Regions from separate parts of the Pseudomonas sp. GW821-FHT09H03 genome, predicted to be linked through region 1. Evidence: predicted binding sites of a transcription regulator. Region 1 holds the regulator's gene; the other holds the start of a gene.
What was found. Region 1 encodes sigma-54, which starts transcription at its own class of promoters, with help from an activator protein. Its sites were predicted from a motif close to ANTGGCATNNANNTTGCTNT; they were not measured.

Region 1 (7,469 bases):
CCACGCTGATCGAAAACGGCGTACTCAAAGGCTACATGCAGGACAAACTCAACGCGCGCCTGATGGGCGTGGCCCGTACCGGCAACGGTCGGCGTGAATCCTACGCGCATCTACCGATGCCGCGCATGACCAACACCTACATGCTCGGTGGTGACAGCGATCCGGCGGAAATCATCGCCTCGGTGAAGCGTGGCATCTACTGCGCCAATCTCGGCGGCGGTCAGGTGGACATCACCAGCGGCAAGTTCGTGTTCTCCACCAGCGAGGCGTACCTGATCGAGGACGGCAAGATTACCGCACCGGTCAAAGGCGCGACCCTGATCGGCAACGGTCCTGAAGCCATGAGCAAAGTGTCGATGGTCGGTAACGACCTGGCGCTGGACAGCGGTGTGGGGACGTGTGGCAAGGACGGGCAGTCGGTGCCGGTGGGTGTCGGTCAGCCAACGCTGAAGATTGATGCAATTACCGTGGGTGGCACGGGCGCGTAAGGGGATACACCTGTAGGAGCGAGCATGCTCGCGATGGACGTCAACGATAACGCTGGCATCCTGACACCCAGCGGTGTCATTGAGTTCATCGCGAGCATGCTCGCTCCTACAGAGGGCGGGGCTCAGCGCAGACCGCGTTGAGTCTCGTCCAGTTCACGGATGTACTTGAAGATTTTACGGCTGGAAGCAGGAGGCTTGTTTTGCGCAACCTCGTGCTGGGCCTGACGGACCAGGGAACGCAATTGCTGGCGATCCGCGTCCGGGTATTCGACGACGAATTTTTCCAGTACCGCGTCGTCGCCGGCAATCAATCGATCGCGCCAGCGCTCCAGGTTATGGAAACGTTCGTTGTATTGGCGAGTGGAGGCATCAAGTTGGTCGAGCAGAACAAGAATGGCGTCAATGTCCTGATCGCGCATCAGTTTGCCGATGAACTGAAGGTGCCGTTTACGCGCGATATTCGCGGTGTGCTTGGGCGCATCGGCCAGAGCCCGGCGCAATGCGTCGGTCAGGGGCAGTTTTGCCAGCAAGTCAGGCTTGAGTGTTGTAAGGCGCTCGCCGAGGTCAACCAGAGCATGCAGCTCGCGTTTAACCTGGGATTTGCTTTTTTCTCCCGTATCGAGGGAGTCATCGTAAGAATCAACCATGGTGGCCGTCCGCAAAGAAACGCCGCCATGATAACCAGTCGGGGGCCGCTTGTCCGGCCCGGTCGCTCGATGACCGTTACCGAAAGCAGAATTTGAGTGGAGAACAGCATGAGTGCAGTTGAAAGCGTCGGCCCACAAGCGTTGCCGGCACTGCAGGAACAAGTCGAGCAGATCATCGCTGAAGCCAAGCGCCAGGGCGCCAGTGCCTGTGAAGTTGCGGTGTCCCTGGAGCAAGGCCTGTCGACCACGGTGCGCCAGCGTGAAGTCGAAACGGTCGAGTTCAATCGCGACCAGGGCTTTGGTATCACCCTGTACGTCGGCCAGCGTAAAGGCTCGGCCAGCACCTCGGCCAGCGGTCCGGACGCGATTCGCGAAACCGTCGCCGCCGCCCTGGCCATCGCCAAACACACCTCGGAAGACGAGGCCTCGGGTCTGGCAGATGCCGCGCTGATGGCCAAAGATCTAGCGGATTTCGACCTGTTCCACCAATGGGATATCACCCCGGAACAGGCCATCGAGCAGGCCCTGGCCTGTGAAGCGGCGGCGTTTGCGGCCGATAGCCGGATCAAGAATGCCGACGGCACCACGCTCAATACCCATCAGGGCTGCCGTGTCTATGGCAACAGCCACGGGTTTGTCGGTGGCTATGCGTCGACCCGGCACAGCCTGAGCTGCGTGATGATTGCCGAGGCCGACGGTCAGATGCAGCGCGACTACTGGTACGACGTCAATCGCCAGGGCAACTTGCTGGCTGACCCGGTGAGCATCGGCCAGCGTGCCGCGCAACGCGCAGCCAGTCGTCTGGGCGCGCGTCCGGTGCCGACCTGCGAAGTACCGGTGCTGTTTTCCGCTGAATTGGCCGGTGGTCTGTTTGGCAGTTTCCTGTCGGCGATTTCCGGTGGCAGCCTGTATCGCAAGTCATCCTTCCTCGAAGGCACCCTGGGCCAGAAGCTGTTTCCGGAGTGGCTGACCATCGATGAGCGTCCACACCTGATGCGTGCCATGGGCAGCGCCGCGTTCGACGGTGATGGCCTGGCGACCTATGCCAAGCCGTTCGTCGAAAAAGGCGAGTTGGTGTCCTACATCCTTGGCACCTACTCCGGCCGCAAGCTCGGCATGCCGAGCACCGCTAACGCTGGCGGCGTGCACAACCTGTTCGTCACCCATGGCGATGAAGACCAGGCGGCCTTGCTGCGCCGTATGGGGCGCGGCCTGCTGGTCACCGAGTTGATGGGGCAGGGACTGAACATGGTCACCGGCGATTATTCCCGTGGAGCGGCGGGTTACTGGGTCGAGAACGGCGAAATCCAGTTCGCGGTGCAGGAAGTGACCATCGCCGGCAACATGCGCGACATGTTCAAGCAGATTGTCGCGGTCGGTAATGATCTGGAGCTGCGCAGCAACATTCGCACGGGTTCGGTATTGATCGAGCGGATGATGGTGGCGGGTAGCTGATTCCCGGTCGCAACACAAAAGGCGCGTCACCCATCGGGTGGCGCTTTTTTTTAGATCAAAAAATCGCGGCCTTCGTCAGTTCCTGCAAGTAATCCAATGCAGGAGCTGCCGAAGACTGCGATCTTTTGATCTTGATCCTGACTGTTACTCGCCTTCGTCGAAGAAGTTGTTGATCAACGCCACCAGCGCGGCCAGCGCTTCATCTTCCTGCTCGCCTTCAGTACTCAAATGAATCGTTGTGCCTTTGCCAGCCGCGAGCATCATCATGGCCATGATGCTTTTGCCATCGACCATCGATGTGGGTGTACGACCGGCCCGGATCTGGCACGGGTACTGACCTGCCACCCCAACAAATTTCGCAGAAGCGCGGGCGTGCAGCCCCAGCTTGTTGATGATTTCGATTTCCAGAGCAGGCATCGCGGTGTGAATCCTTTAGCTGAGGTCGCGGTGGCGAACCTGGACGTTCTTCAGAGATTGTTGCAGGACCTGGCCAAGACGTTCGGTCAGGTACACGGAGCGGTGATGCCCGCCGGTGCAGCCAATGGCAATGGTGACGTACGCGCGGTTGCTGGCGGCAAAACGCGGCAGCCACTTTAGCAGATATGTGGAAATATCCTGGAACATCTCTTCGACATCCGGCTGCGCTGCAAGGTATTCGGCAACCGGCTGATCGAGACCGGACTGCTCGCGCAACTCCGGTTTCCAATAGGGGTTTGGCAGGCAGCGCACATCGAACACCAGGTCGGCATCCACCGGCATCCCGCGCTTGAATCCGAAAGACTCCACCAGAAACGCGGTGCCGGGTTCCGGCTGGTTCAGCAGGCGCAGCTTGATGGCATCACGCAGCTGATACAGGTTCAGGCTGGTGGTGTTGATTTTCAGGTCGGCGAGGTCAGCGATGGGCCCGAGCAGAAGGCTCTCGACGCTGATGGCTTCGGCCAGCGAACGGTTGGCATTGCTCAGTGGGTGGCGCCGGCGGGTTTCCGAGAAGCGCTTGAGCAGGGTCTCTTCGTCAGCGTCCAGGTACAGGACATCGCAATGGATATGGCGACTGCGAACTTCCTCGAGCAGGTCGGGAAAGCGCGACAGGTGGCTTGGCAGGTTGCGCGCGTCGATGGATACGGCCACCAGCGGCTGAGTCAGTTCAGTGTGGATCAGCGCTGTTTGCGCGAGTTCCGGCAGCAGCCCGGCAGGCAGGTTGTCGATACAGTAATAGCCGTTGTCCTCGAGTACATCGAGGGCGGTACTTTTACCTGAGCCGGAACGGCCACTGACGATGATCAAGCGCATGATTACTGACCGTTCTGCTCGTCCAGGACAACCTGATACAAGGCTTCGTTGCTTGGGGCGCTACGCAGCTTTTCCCGTACTTCCTTGCGGTCGAGCATGCTGGCGATCTGCCGCAGCAACTCAAGGTGCGCATCGGTAGCGGCTTGCGGGACCAGCAGTACGAACAGCAGGTCAACCGGTGCGCCGTCGATGGCGTCGAAATCGATGGGTGCGTCCAGGTGCATCAAGGCACTGATGGGCGAATTGCAGCCCTTGAGGCGGCAATGGGGAATGGCGATGCCGTTGCCAAACCCGGTGGAACCGAGTTTTTCACGGGCAATCAATGCCTCGAAGACATCTTGCATCTCCATGCCCGGCACTTCGCGGGCGATCAGATTGGCAATTTGTTCGAGGGCTTTCTTTTTACTGCCGCCCGGCACGTTCACCAGGGAACGGCCGGGGGTCAGGATACTTTCAAGTCGGATCATGGGTTGGGAGTGTTAACGACCGGTTGCGCCCTGAAGGAGGCTCTGGGTCTTTTCCTTATGCTTTTTGAGTTGGCGATCCAGCTTGTCGGTGAGTGAGTCGATAGCCGCATACATGTCGTCATGTTCTGCGTTTGCGACTACTTCACTACCGGGAATATGCAAGGTGGCTTCGATTTTCTGCTTCAGCTTTTCGACTGTCATCGTGACCTGCACGTTGGTGATCTTGTCGAAATGCCTTTCCAATCGTTCGAGTTTTTCGCCGATGTAGGTGCGAAGAGGTTCGGTCACTTCCAGTTGGTGTCCACTGATATTGACTTGCATACAGCTTCTCCTTCGTTGCCAGTGCATAAAGCGGTAGATCAGATGATCTACCACTGGAACGCTGTGGCGTGGCTCTACATCAACCGCTTACGTTCGCTCGAAGGCGCGATCCCGAGGGATTCGCGGTATTTGGCGACGGTGCGGCGAGCCACCTGAATGCCTTGTGCTTCCAGTAAACCAGCGATCTTGCTGTCACTCAATGGCTTTTTCTGATTTTCCGCGGCAACCAGTTTTTTGATGATCGCGCGGATCGCCGTAGACGAGCATTCACCGCCTTCGGAGGTGCTGACGTGGCTGGAGAAAAAGTATTTCAGTTCATAGATTCCCCGAGGGGTGTGCATGAACTTCTGGGTGGTGACCCGGGAAATCGTCGATTCGTGCATGCCCACCGCTTCGGCGATGTCATGCAGGACCAGCGGCTTCATGGCTTCATCGCCGTACTCGAGAAAACCGCGCTGGTGCTCGACGATCTGGGTCGCCACTTTCATCAGGGTCTCGTTGCGGCTTTGCAGGCTCTTGATGAACCAGCGGGCTTCCTGCAACTGGTTACGCATGAAGGTGTTGTCGGCGCTGGTGTCGGCGCGGCGCACGAAACCGGCGTACTGGGCGTTGACGCGCAGGCGTGGCACCGACTCCTGATTCAGTTCGACCAGCCAGCGCTCGTTGTCCTTGCGCACGATGACGTCCGGTACGACGTACTCGGCTTCGGTGGACTCGATCTGCGAGCCGGGCCGAGGGTTGAGGCTCTGAACCAGTTCGATCACCTGGCGCAGCTCATCTTCCTTGAGTTTCATGCGGCGCATCAGCTGGCTGTAGTCGCGGCTGCCCAGCAGGTCGATGTAGTCGCTGACCAGGCGCTTGGCCTCGGCCAGCCAAGGGGTCTTGGCCGGCAACTGGCGCAATTGCAGCAGCAGGCACTCGCTCAGATTGCGGGCGCCGATGCCAGCGGGCTCGAATTGCTGGATGCGGTGCAGGACGGCTTCGATTTCGTCCAGTTCAATGTCCAGCTCCGGATCGAAGGCTTCGAGGATTTCCTCGAGTGTCTCGTCCAGGTAGCCCTGATTGTTGATGCAGTCGATCAGGGTGACGGCTATCAGCCGATCGGTGTCGGACATCGGCGCCAGATTCAACTGCCACAGCAGGTGGCTTTGCAGGCTTTCGCCAGCCGATGTGCGGGTGGTGAAATCCCATTCGTCGTCATCGTTGCTTGGCAGGCTGCTGGCGCTGGTCTGATAAACGTCTTCCCACGCTGTATCGACGGGGAGCTCGTTGGGAATGCGCTCGTTCCAGTCGCCTTCCTCCAGGTTATCCACCGTGGGGGCGCTTTCCTGGTAGGAAGGCTCCTGAATGTCGGTATTGGGCTTCTGTTCGGCACTGTCGGCCAGGGGGTCGGAATTGTCGAAGTCGTCGCCTTCTTCCTGGCGTTCGAGCATCGGATTGGACTCCAGCGCCTCCTGGATTTCCTGTTGCAGGTCCAGGGTCGACAATTGGAGCAGGCGGATGGCCTGTTGCAGCTGCGGTGTCATCGTCAGCTGCTGGCCCATTCTCAAGACTAGCGATGGTTTCATGGCAGGGGCTTAACACCTTATTCGCCGGCGCACATGCGCCATCCACTACAGGGCGCCGAAGCGCCAAACATAAGCAAATTATATGCCCGAAACTGCAGTGTTTGCCTAGAGCGCTGTAACAATAAAAAAGTGTTGATTTTTTATCGAGATAAGCACTCTGGCGACCTGCCAGACACCTCAGCGCTTACAGGCGGAACTCATGGCCCAGGTAAACTTCCTTCACCAGGTCGTTGGCCAGGATGGTCTCGGCGTCGCCCTCGGCGATCAATTGGCCATCGTTGACGATGTAGGCGGTTTCGCAGATATCCAGGGTTTCACGGACGTTGTGGTCAGTGATCAGCACGCCAATGCCCTTGGCCTTGAGGTGGTAGATGATCTGTTTGATGTCGCCCACCGAAATCGGGTCGACGCCGGCGAAAGGTTCATCCAGGAGGATGAATTTCGGGTTGGTGGCCAGTGCCCGGGCGATCTCCACGCGGCGGCGCTCACCGCCGGACAGGCTCATGCCGAGGTTGTCGCGGATGTGGCTGATGTGGAATTCCTGCAGCAGGCTTTCCAGCTCCTTGCGGCGACCGGCCTTGTCGAGTTCCTTGCGGGTCTCGAGGATCGCCATGATGTTGTCGGCCACCGAGAGTTTGCGAAAGATCGATGCTTCCTGCGGCAGATAGCCGATGCCGGCCTTTGCACGGCCGTGCATTGGCTGGTGGCTGACGTCCAGGTCGTCGATCAGCACGCGACCCTGATCAGCCTGCACCAGGCCTACGATCATGTAGAAACAGGTGGTCTTGCCGGCGCCGTTGGGGCCGAGCAGGCCGACGATCTGACCGCTGTCGATGGACAGGCTGACGTCACGTACGACCTGGCGGCTCTTGTAGCTCTTGGCCAGATGCTGAGCTTTCAGAGTTGCCATTACTGGGCCTTTTTCTCGTCGGTTTTCTTCTTCGGCTGGATAACCATGTCGATGCGCGGGCGCGACTCGGTCACCTTGCTGCCGGTAGCGCGACCGGCGCTGGCGAGCTTCTTCTCGGTGTCGTAGACGATTTTCTCGCCCTGGGTGATGTTGTTGTCCTTGTCGACAACTTTGGCCTTGTCGATCAGCACGACGCGATTTTGCGCGGCGTGGTACTGGATCGTCACGCCCCAGCCCTGCACAGGCTTGGTATCACCAGCCGTTTGCAACTGCTCGAAGTAGGCCAGATTGCCCACCGAGGTCACCACGTCGATGTCACCGTT
Region 2 (7,469 bases), on a different contig from region 1:
TCACCCATCCCCTTCCCCCAGTCTTGCGCAACCTCCTTGTACAAAAGCAACTCGCCTCTCTCAGCCTCGAGGGCTGCAATACGAGCGTTCGCTGTCTGGAGTTCGGCAGCTGCTGCTGTCAGCTCTTGCAGCTGCTCGCGGGTCTCGTTCAGCTTGTTCTTGGTCTGCTGGTAGTCGGTGACGCCTATACTGTGAAGAAGTGAGGTCTTCAGTAGGGTTTTCTCTGCTTCCGTTAGGCGCAATGCGTAGTGAGTGTTGCGGCCTCGACGAGACTGTCCACGATGCTGATAAATCGTGGACGGAGGTAGGATCCTGTTGGGGGATATGGACTCCACCATCTTGCTGATCGCCCAACTGTCCTTTCCGCTCGATCCCCACAGCGTGAGCGGGTCGAGTGTCTGGCGTGAAAGCTGAAAACAGGTTTTGTCAGAGTCATCAGGTTCGTCAGAGGTCACAGGAACAACCTGGCAAATCCCTCGACTAGCGCGAACCACAATGGCCAGTCTGCGCTTGTGCATTTCACCTTTCTGCAAGGTATCGCAATAGCGCTTATTGGTCTTTATAGCGCCATCCTCCCGGCCAATGCTCTGAATGAACCCGTAGTCAACTTCGACTATCGTCCCAAACTGCACCACTCTGTTCAGCTTGTAGCCTGTTTTACTCAGCGTCTGCTGAAGGTATTCCTCTGGCACCGTGGTGTAGATCTTGCTGAGCGTCACCGAGAATTCAGCAGGTACGGCGCCAGGGGCGGAGAGCAGTGCCATGCCTTCCACAAACCAACGGTAATTCGCGACACCAGTGAATTTTTTGATGCAGAAGATTTTGTGAGTTCCCTCGCCAGGCATCAGCGCCTCAGAAATGGACTCATGCGTTTCTTTGCCCAAAGGGGACACGGTTACCGTCCCCGTCACGAGGTCTTTGACCTGCTCGAAGTACCTAATGACGATTGTGTCCATGCGTTTCCCTGGTGCGTGCGGTTGGTTCAAGGGGTGCCAATATGCCATAGCTGCTGCGGCCTGCGGAGCTATACGGCAGCCGGCTTGGGTTGTGCCAGAACCCGAGGCTTAAGTACATGGCGCTCGCCAGTCCCGTCGATCCCCGCGTAACACACGGTGAATCCCCTTTACACGCTCAGCCCGGATCGAGCGGGTTTGAACGATGAATATTCAAAACGACGGCAATACTCGTGAAGCTCGCTTCCACCAAGGGGTAACCGGGCGTTGGTCCTGCTTGCGCTCCCTCATCATCTGCGGCACATCCTGCAACCGAATCCACGGCTGGTTATTCCAGTGCAGCAAGCTCAATGACATTTCCGGCCAGTTGAGCAGGCTAAGTTGCGGGCGTTCAGGTGTGGCGGGGTGTTGGGCGTCTCGCAGGGCGGGGACGACTTCGTGGGTTAGCCATTCGCGCAGCGCTCGGTACTCGGGGCAGTAGTGATAGACGAGCAGGGCATAGACGCCGGATTCGCTGATCAGCAGGGTGTTTTCGATGCGGCCGTAGATTAGGGTTTGGGTGGTTTGGTATTGGTCGAGATCGAGTTTTCGGAGTTGGCGGTCGTTGAGGTAAATGCGTAGTAATCGGCCCAGGTCGCGTGCGCTGAACCAGGGTTGGTTTTGCAGGAGTAGGGCGTGGAGTTGGAGTTTGTGGCGGGTGAAGACGTGGGGGGTTAAATAGTTGTCGTCCATAGAGCAGTACCCAAATTCGCTTGATAGATAACTGTCGTTTTATCGTCGCCAAACAATAAGGGTGGCAGCTGCGTGCGGGTTGGCGAACCGGCCAAGCGAATACCGGCAGACCCTAAGGTCTCCCACACACAGCCGCCATAATTCGAATCGAGAAAGAAATCCAGATATCGAACGAGGTTGCCGTGAATTGCTTGGTTCCAGGTCGCCAAACCAGGTGCTGAACATCCAGCATTGGGTGAGCTTAGGAACCAGAGCTTCGCGGCACAATCGGACGGCGGATGAGAACTTTGTAGGACGTTGCCTGGATTGTCGCGGGCTTAAGATCAAGAGATCGCAGCCTGCGGCAGCTCCAACAGGTGAAGCGCAAGGTCGTGCCGACCTTCAATCGCGGGCAAGCCAGCTCCCACAGGGATCGCGGTGTTTACTCGGTGGGTGGAGTGAGCTTCGCTTCCATCTCCGCCACTTTCGTTTCGAGTGCCTCCAGCCGTGCCCTGGTCCGCGCCAATACAACCATCTGGCTATCAAATTCTTCCCGGCTGACCAGATCCAGTTTGCTGAAGGCGCTCTGCAGCAACATTTTGAACTGGCTTTCGATTTCACTTTTCGGCAGCGGGGTGTCACCGCTGAAGAGGCGGGAGGCGGTGCCGCTCAGGGCGTCGAGGAAGTCTTTGGGCGCGAGCATGGGGAAATGTCCTGATAGCAATGGCGGGCAGTGTATCACGCAGCATCTATAGTCATTTGCGCGGGCAAGGGATGCACGCTTTTCGCGCATATGGACGGACGGTGTCGCACCGTTGTTGTGCGTATCGCGTCGCGTGTTGTGGCGAAGAAGCAGTCATCTGCGGGTAAAGGCTTGAAAACAGTAGTTTTTGTGGAGATGGCAAGCTTTCTGCTTAGACCCTGATGACCCATGCACTGATGCAGTCACTGTGACGAACGCAGTGCGCCAAGCGAAGCGGGGGAGTGTTTCGTGAGGGGCGTCGGACGGGCAGGTCAGGGCCGACGATGCGTTACAAAGCCAGGCACTGCGCTTAGACTTGAGACGGGTTTGTTTTCCTGGGGCAAGTCCACCAAATTCGGGAGAGAGTTTTCATGAAGCTAGTCACTGCCATCATCAAGCCGTTCAAGCTGGACGACGTACGCGAGTCGCTGTCCGAGATCGGCGTGCAGGGCATTACCGTCACTGAGGTCAAAGGCTTCGGTCGGCAGAAGGGTCACACCGAGCTGTATCGCGGCGCGGAGTACGTGGTCGATTTCCTGCCAAAGGTGAAGATCGACGTCGCCATCGACGACAAGGATCTGGACCGGGTCATCGAGGCCATCACCAAGGCCGCCAACACCGGCAAGATCGGTGACGGCAAGATCTTCGTGGTCAATCTGGAACAGGCGATTCGCATCCGTACCGGCGAAACCGATACCGACGCGATCTAAGCCGCTACAAACCCAACGCCCCAGGAGAAAACAATATGACTCTGCGTAAATTCGCAGGGCTAGGAGCCCTGTTGTCCATCGTAATGCCCAGCCTTGCTTTGGCGGCAGACGAAGTGGCGGCCCCAGTCCTCAACTCCGGCGACACCGCCTGGATGCTGACCTCGACAGCCCTCGTGCTGTTCATGACCATTCCTGGCCTCGCGCTGTTCTACGGCGGCATGGTTCGTTCCAAAAACATTCTTTCCGTGATGATGCAGTGCTTCGCCATTACCGGTCTGATCAGCGTCCTGTGGGTCATTTATGGCTACAGCATCGCGTTCGACACCACGGGCATGGAACAGGGCGTCGTCAACTTCAACTCGTTCTTCGGTGGCATGGGCAAGGCCTTCCTGGCCGGTGTTACGCCTTCGAGCCTGACCGGCCCTGCGGCGCTGTTCCCTGAAGCGGTGTTCATCACCTTCCAGATGACCTTCGCCATCATCACCCCGGCACTGATCGTCGGTGCCTTCGCCGAGCGGATGAAGTTCTCCGCGATGCTGATCTTCATGGGTGTGTGGTTCACCCTGGTGTATGCACCGATCGCGCACATGGTCTGGTCCGGCAACGGCGGTCTGATGTGGGACTGGGGCGTGCTGGACTTCGCCGGCGGGACCGTGGTGCACATCAATGCCGGTGTGGCCGGTCTGGTCGCCTGCCTGGTACTGGGCAAGCGTAAAGGCTTCCCGACCACCCCGATGGCTCCGCACAACCTCGGTTACACCCTGATGGGCGCGGCCATGCTGTGGGTCGGCTGGTTCGGTTTCAACGCCGGCTCCGCCGCTGCGGCCAACGGCACCGCCGGTATGGCGATGCTGGTGACCCAGATCGCAACCGCTGCTGCGGCACTGGGCTGGATGTTCGCCGAGTGGGTCACCCACGGCAAACCAAGCGCGCTGGGCATTGCTTCGGGTGTGGTCGCCGGTCTGGTAGCCATCACTCCGGCTGCTGGCACCGTTGGCCCGATGGGCGCACTGGTGATCGGTCTGGCGGCTGGCGTGGTGTGCTTCTTCTGCGCTACCACGATGAAACGCAAACTCGGCTATGACGACTCCCTGGATGCGTTTGGCGTCCACGGTATCGGCGGCATTCTCGGCGCAATCCTGACCGGTGTGTTCGCTGCACCGTCCCTGGGTGGCTTCGGCACCGTGACCGACATCGCTGCACAAGTCTGGATTCAGTGCAAAGGCGTGGGCTTCACGGTGATCTACACCGCAGTCGCTACCTACATCATTCTCAAGGTGCTGGACGCGGTCATGGGCCTGCGCATCAACGAAGAAGAAGAGGCGGTCGGCATCGATCTGGCGCTTCATAACGAGCGCGGCTACAACTTGTAAGCAAGCGTATGAAAACTTGCCCGGCTTGCCGGGCATTTTTTTGTCTGGAATTAGTCATTCAACTAGCGGCTGAAGGGTTTTTACCTGCAAGTTGTATGTCGTCGATGTCCGGTGTTTTTGTGCGGTCGAAGGCTTACATGATTGAAGGAATATTAGGGCCTTTGTTTTTTCCCAGAGCACGCTAGAATGCGCCCCGAACGTGCGGAGAACTGTATGTGGCAACAGACTCTGATTACCCTGCGGGCGAGGCCCCGGGGCTTTCATCTGGTAACGGACGAGTTACTCGCCGGCCTGCCTGAACTCAAGGCGTGTCGGGTCGGTCTGTTGCACTTGTGGCTGCAGCATACCTCGGCGTCGTTGACCATCAACGAGAACGCCGATCCGGCGGTACGTCGCGACTTCGAACGATTTTTCAATCGTCTGATCCCACAAGGAACAGACGGCTATGAGCATAACGACGAAGGCCTGGACGACCTCCCGGCGCACTTCAAGTCCAGCGTGCTTGGCTGTCAGCTCAGTTTGCCGATTTCGGCAGGCAGGCTGGCGTTGGGTACCTGGCAAGGCGTTTATCTGGGCGAGCACCGTGATCATGGCGGTGCTCGTAAAGTCCTCGCCACCGTGCACGGTGAAGTGGCATAACCGCTGGTCAGCAGCGGTTGTTGAATTTTTTCCGGCAGCCTTCGACAGAGGGCAAAGCTGGGCTATAACTAATCTGCTTTTCGCAAGTCATGAGGTAGAACATGAGCGACGATGATCTGGAAAACGACGACCTCGAAGTAGGCGACGACGAAACCGAAGAAGGTCTGGAAGCAGCGGCGGAAGACGTCGCTGAAGACGACGGCGGTGATGCGCCCGTTCCGACCGCCAAAGGCAAAGCCAAGGCAGCGGTATCGGTCGATGAGCTGCCGAGTGTCGAAGCCAAGAACAAGGAACGAGACGCCCTGGCCAAGGCCATGGAAGAGTTCCTGGCTCGCGGCGGCAAGGTGCAGGAAGTGGAGGCCAATGTGGTCGCCGATCCTCCCAAGAAGCCTGACAACAAGTACGGCAGCCGGCCTATCTGAGGCTGTCTTGCTTACTGAAAAGGCCCGCCGTCGCTGCGGGCTTTTTCATGCCTGAAAATCGAGGATACGCCGACAATCTCCTTGTGGGAGCGAGCCTGCTCGCGATAACGGTGGGTCAGGCAGGATCAATTTTGAATGTGACGGCCTCATCGCGAGCAGGCTCGCTCCCATAGGGGATGTGTGTGATTTCAGGCCGGGTGTCTGGGGTTCCACCGCGCCAACAACGCCGGCAACTCGGTCAGGCTGCGGATTTCTGCATCCGGCAGATGCTCGGCTTCCCAGGCCTTGCCCGCCGGGTTGAACCAGATCGCCCGCAGCCCTGCTTGCTGGGCACCGGCAATGTCGTCGCCCGGATGGTCGCCAATATGTACTGCCGTCTCGGCAGTGGCGTCTCCACGCTGCAACGCCTCATGGAACAATCGCGCATCCGGTTTGCCGATGCCGATGTCTTCGGCGCACAGCGCAAACCTGAAATAATCCGCCAGCCCCAGGCGCCGGATATCAGCGTTGCCGTTGGTGACCACGCCCAAGGTGTAATGGTTGGCCAGTACTTGCAGCGTCGGCTGCACCTCCGGGAAAATTTCCAGTTGGTGGCGGGCGTGCAAAAACACTTCGAAACTCTGGTCGGCCAGGTCGGACGCTACTGCGTGAGCGTAACCGGCTTCTTCCAGCGCCTGGAACAACACCCGTCGACGCAGGGCGCTGATGCGATGCTTGAGGTTCGGCTCGATGCTCAGGATGCGTTCGCGAATGGCCCACAGATGTTCCACCGGCACCGCCCCCAGGGCAGGAGCATGTTCGCTCAGCCATTCACGCAAAACGGCTTCGGCGCTGACGATCACTGGAGCGGTGTGCCACAGGGTGTCGTCGAGGTCGAAGGTGATCAACTGAATGCTCATGAATCATCGCCTTTCATGCGTTTGGCCCGTGGGTGGGCGCTGTCATAGACCGTTGCCAGGTGCTGGAAATCCAGGTGGGTATAGATTTGCGTGGTCTTGATGTCCGAGTGACCGAGCAATTCCTGTACGGCCCGCAGGTCCTGGGAAGACTCCAGCATGTGGCTGGCGAAAGAGTGTCGCAACATGTGTGGGTGCAGGTTCTGCCCTAGCTCGCGTTCGCCGGCTGCCTTGACCCGACGCTGGATCGTCCGTGGGCCCAGGCGCTGGCCTTGCTGGCTGACAAACACCGCATCGTCCGCCGGGTTGGCCAGGGCTCGTAATGGCAGCCACTGTTCCAGCGCCTCACGAGCTTTTTTCCCCACGGGTAGCAACCGGGTCTTGCTGCCTTTGCCGAGCACCTGGACCATCCCGTCGGCCAGATCGAGCTGGTCGAGATTCAGCCCGGTCAGCTCCGAAAGTCGCAGCCCGGAAGAGTAGAACAGTTCCAGGATCGCCTGATCACGACGGGCCAGAAAGTCATCTTCCACTGCACCCTCAAGCAGTTGCAAGGCGCGGTCGGTGTCGAGGGTCTTCGGCAGGCGGCGCTCGCCTTTAGGTGGCGCGAGACCATTGGCCGGGTCGTGATCGCACAGGCCTTCGCGGTTGAGGTAGTGATAAAGCCCGCGGACCGCCGACAGCAAACGCGCCAGACTGCGGGACGACTGGCCCTGGGCATGCAGGCGGGCGATCAGGCTGCGCAGGCGCTGGATATCCAGCGCCGCCCAGCTGTCGATGTTCTGCTTGACGCACCAGCCGAGCACTTTATCGAGGTCGCGGCGGTAAGCCGACAAAGTGTGCGGCGACACCTGCCGCTCACTGCGCAGGTGTTCGCAGTAAGCGTCCAGTTGCCGTTCCATGGTCAGCGTACCGAGCGCAGGTTGCTGTTGACCCGTGGCAGCACGCGGCCCATGACTTCGGCGATGTAGCTCAGGAACAAGGTGCCTACTGAGCTTTTGTATTGCTGTGGATCTCGGCTGGCGA

Region 2: glnK (P-II family nitrogen regulator) is a predicted target of sigma-54. The motif match lies at 2,562-2,581, and genes of this name have one in related genera.

The regions. Positions count from the first base shown of each region.
Region 1 is NZ_JBWKOF010000008.1:44,870-52,338, forward strand. It holds gene tldD (metalloprotease TldD) at 1-488, shown strand, start outside; gene yjgA (ribosome biogenesis factor YjgA) at 611-1,135, opposite strand; gene pmbA (metalloprotease PmbA) at 1,244-2,590, shown strand; gene AC07OG_RS13045 (HPr family phosphocarrier protein) at 2,735-3,007, opposite strand; gene rapZ (RNase adapter RapZ) at 3,023-3,880, opposite strand; gene ptsN (PTS IIA-like nitrogen regulatory protein PtsN) at 3,883-4,347, opposite strand; gene hpf (ribosome hibernation-promoting factor, HPF/YfiA family) at 4,360-4,668, opposite strand; gene AC07OG_RS13065 (RNA polymerase factor sigma-54) at 4,743-6,236, opposite strand; gene lptB (LPS export ABC transporter ATP-binding protein) at 6,421-7,146, opposite strand; gene lptA (lipopolysaccharide transport periplasmic protein LptA) at 7,146-7,469, opposite strand, start outside.
Region 2 is NZ_JBWKOF010000001.1:278,233-285,701, reverse strand. It holds gene AC07OG_RS01325 (hypothetical protein) at 1-956, opposite strand, end outside; gene AC07OG_RS01320 (BRO-N domain-containing protein) at 1,167-1,685, opposite strand; gene AC07OG_RS01315 (accessory factor UbiK family protein) at 2,107-2,367, opposite strand; gene glnK (P-II family nitrogen regulator) at 2,778-3,116, shown strand; gene AC07OG_RS01305 (ammonium transporter) at 3,152-4,489, shown strand; gene AC07OG_RS01300 (secondary thiamine-phosphate synthase enzyme YjbQ) at 4,703-5,128, shown strand; gene sutA (dormancy-specific transcriptional regulator SutA) at 5,230-5,550, shown strand; gene AC07OG_RS01290 (HAD family hydrolase) at 5,739-6,449, opposite strand; gene xerC (tyrosine recombinase XerC) at 6,446-7,345, opposite strand; gene AC07OG_RS01280 (DUF484 family protein) at 7,348-7,469, opposite strand, start outside.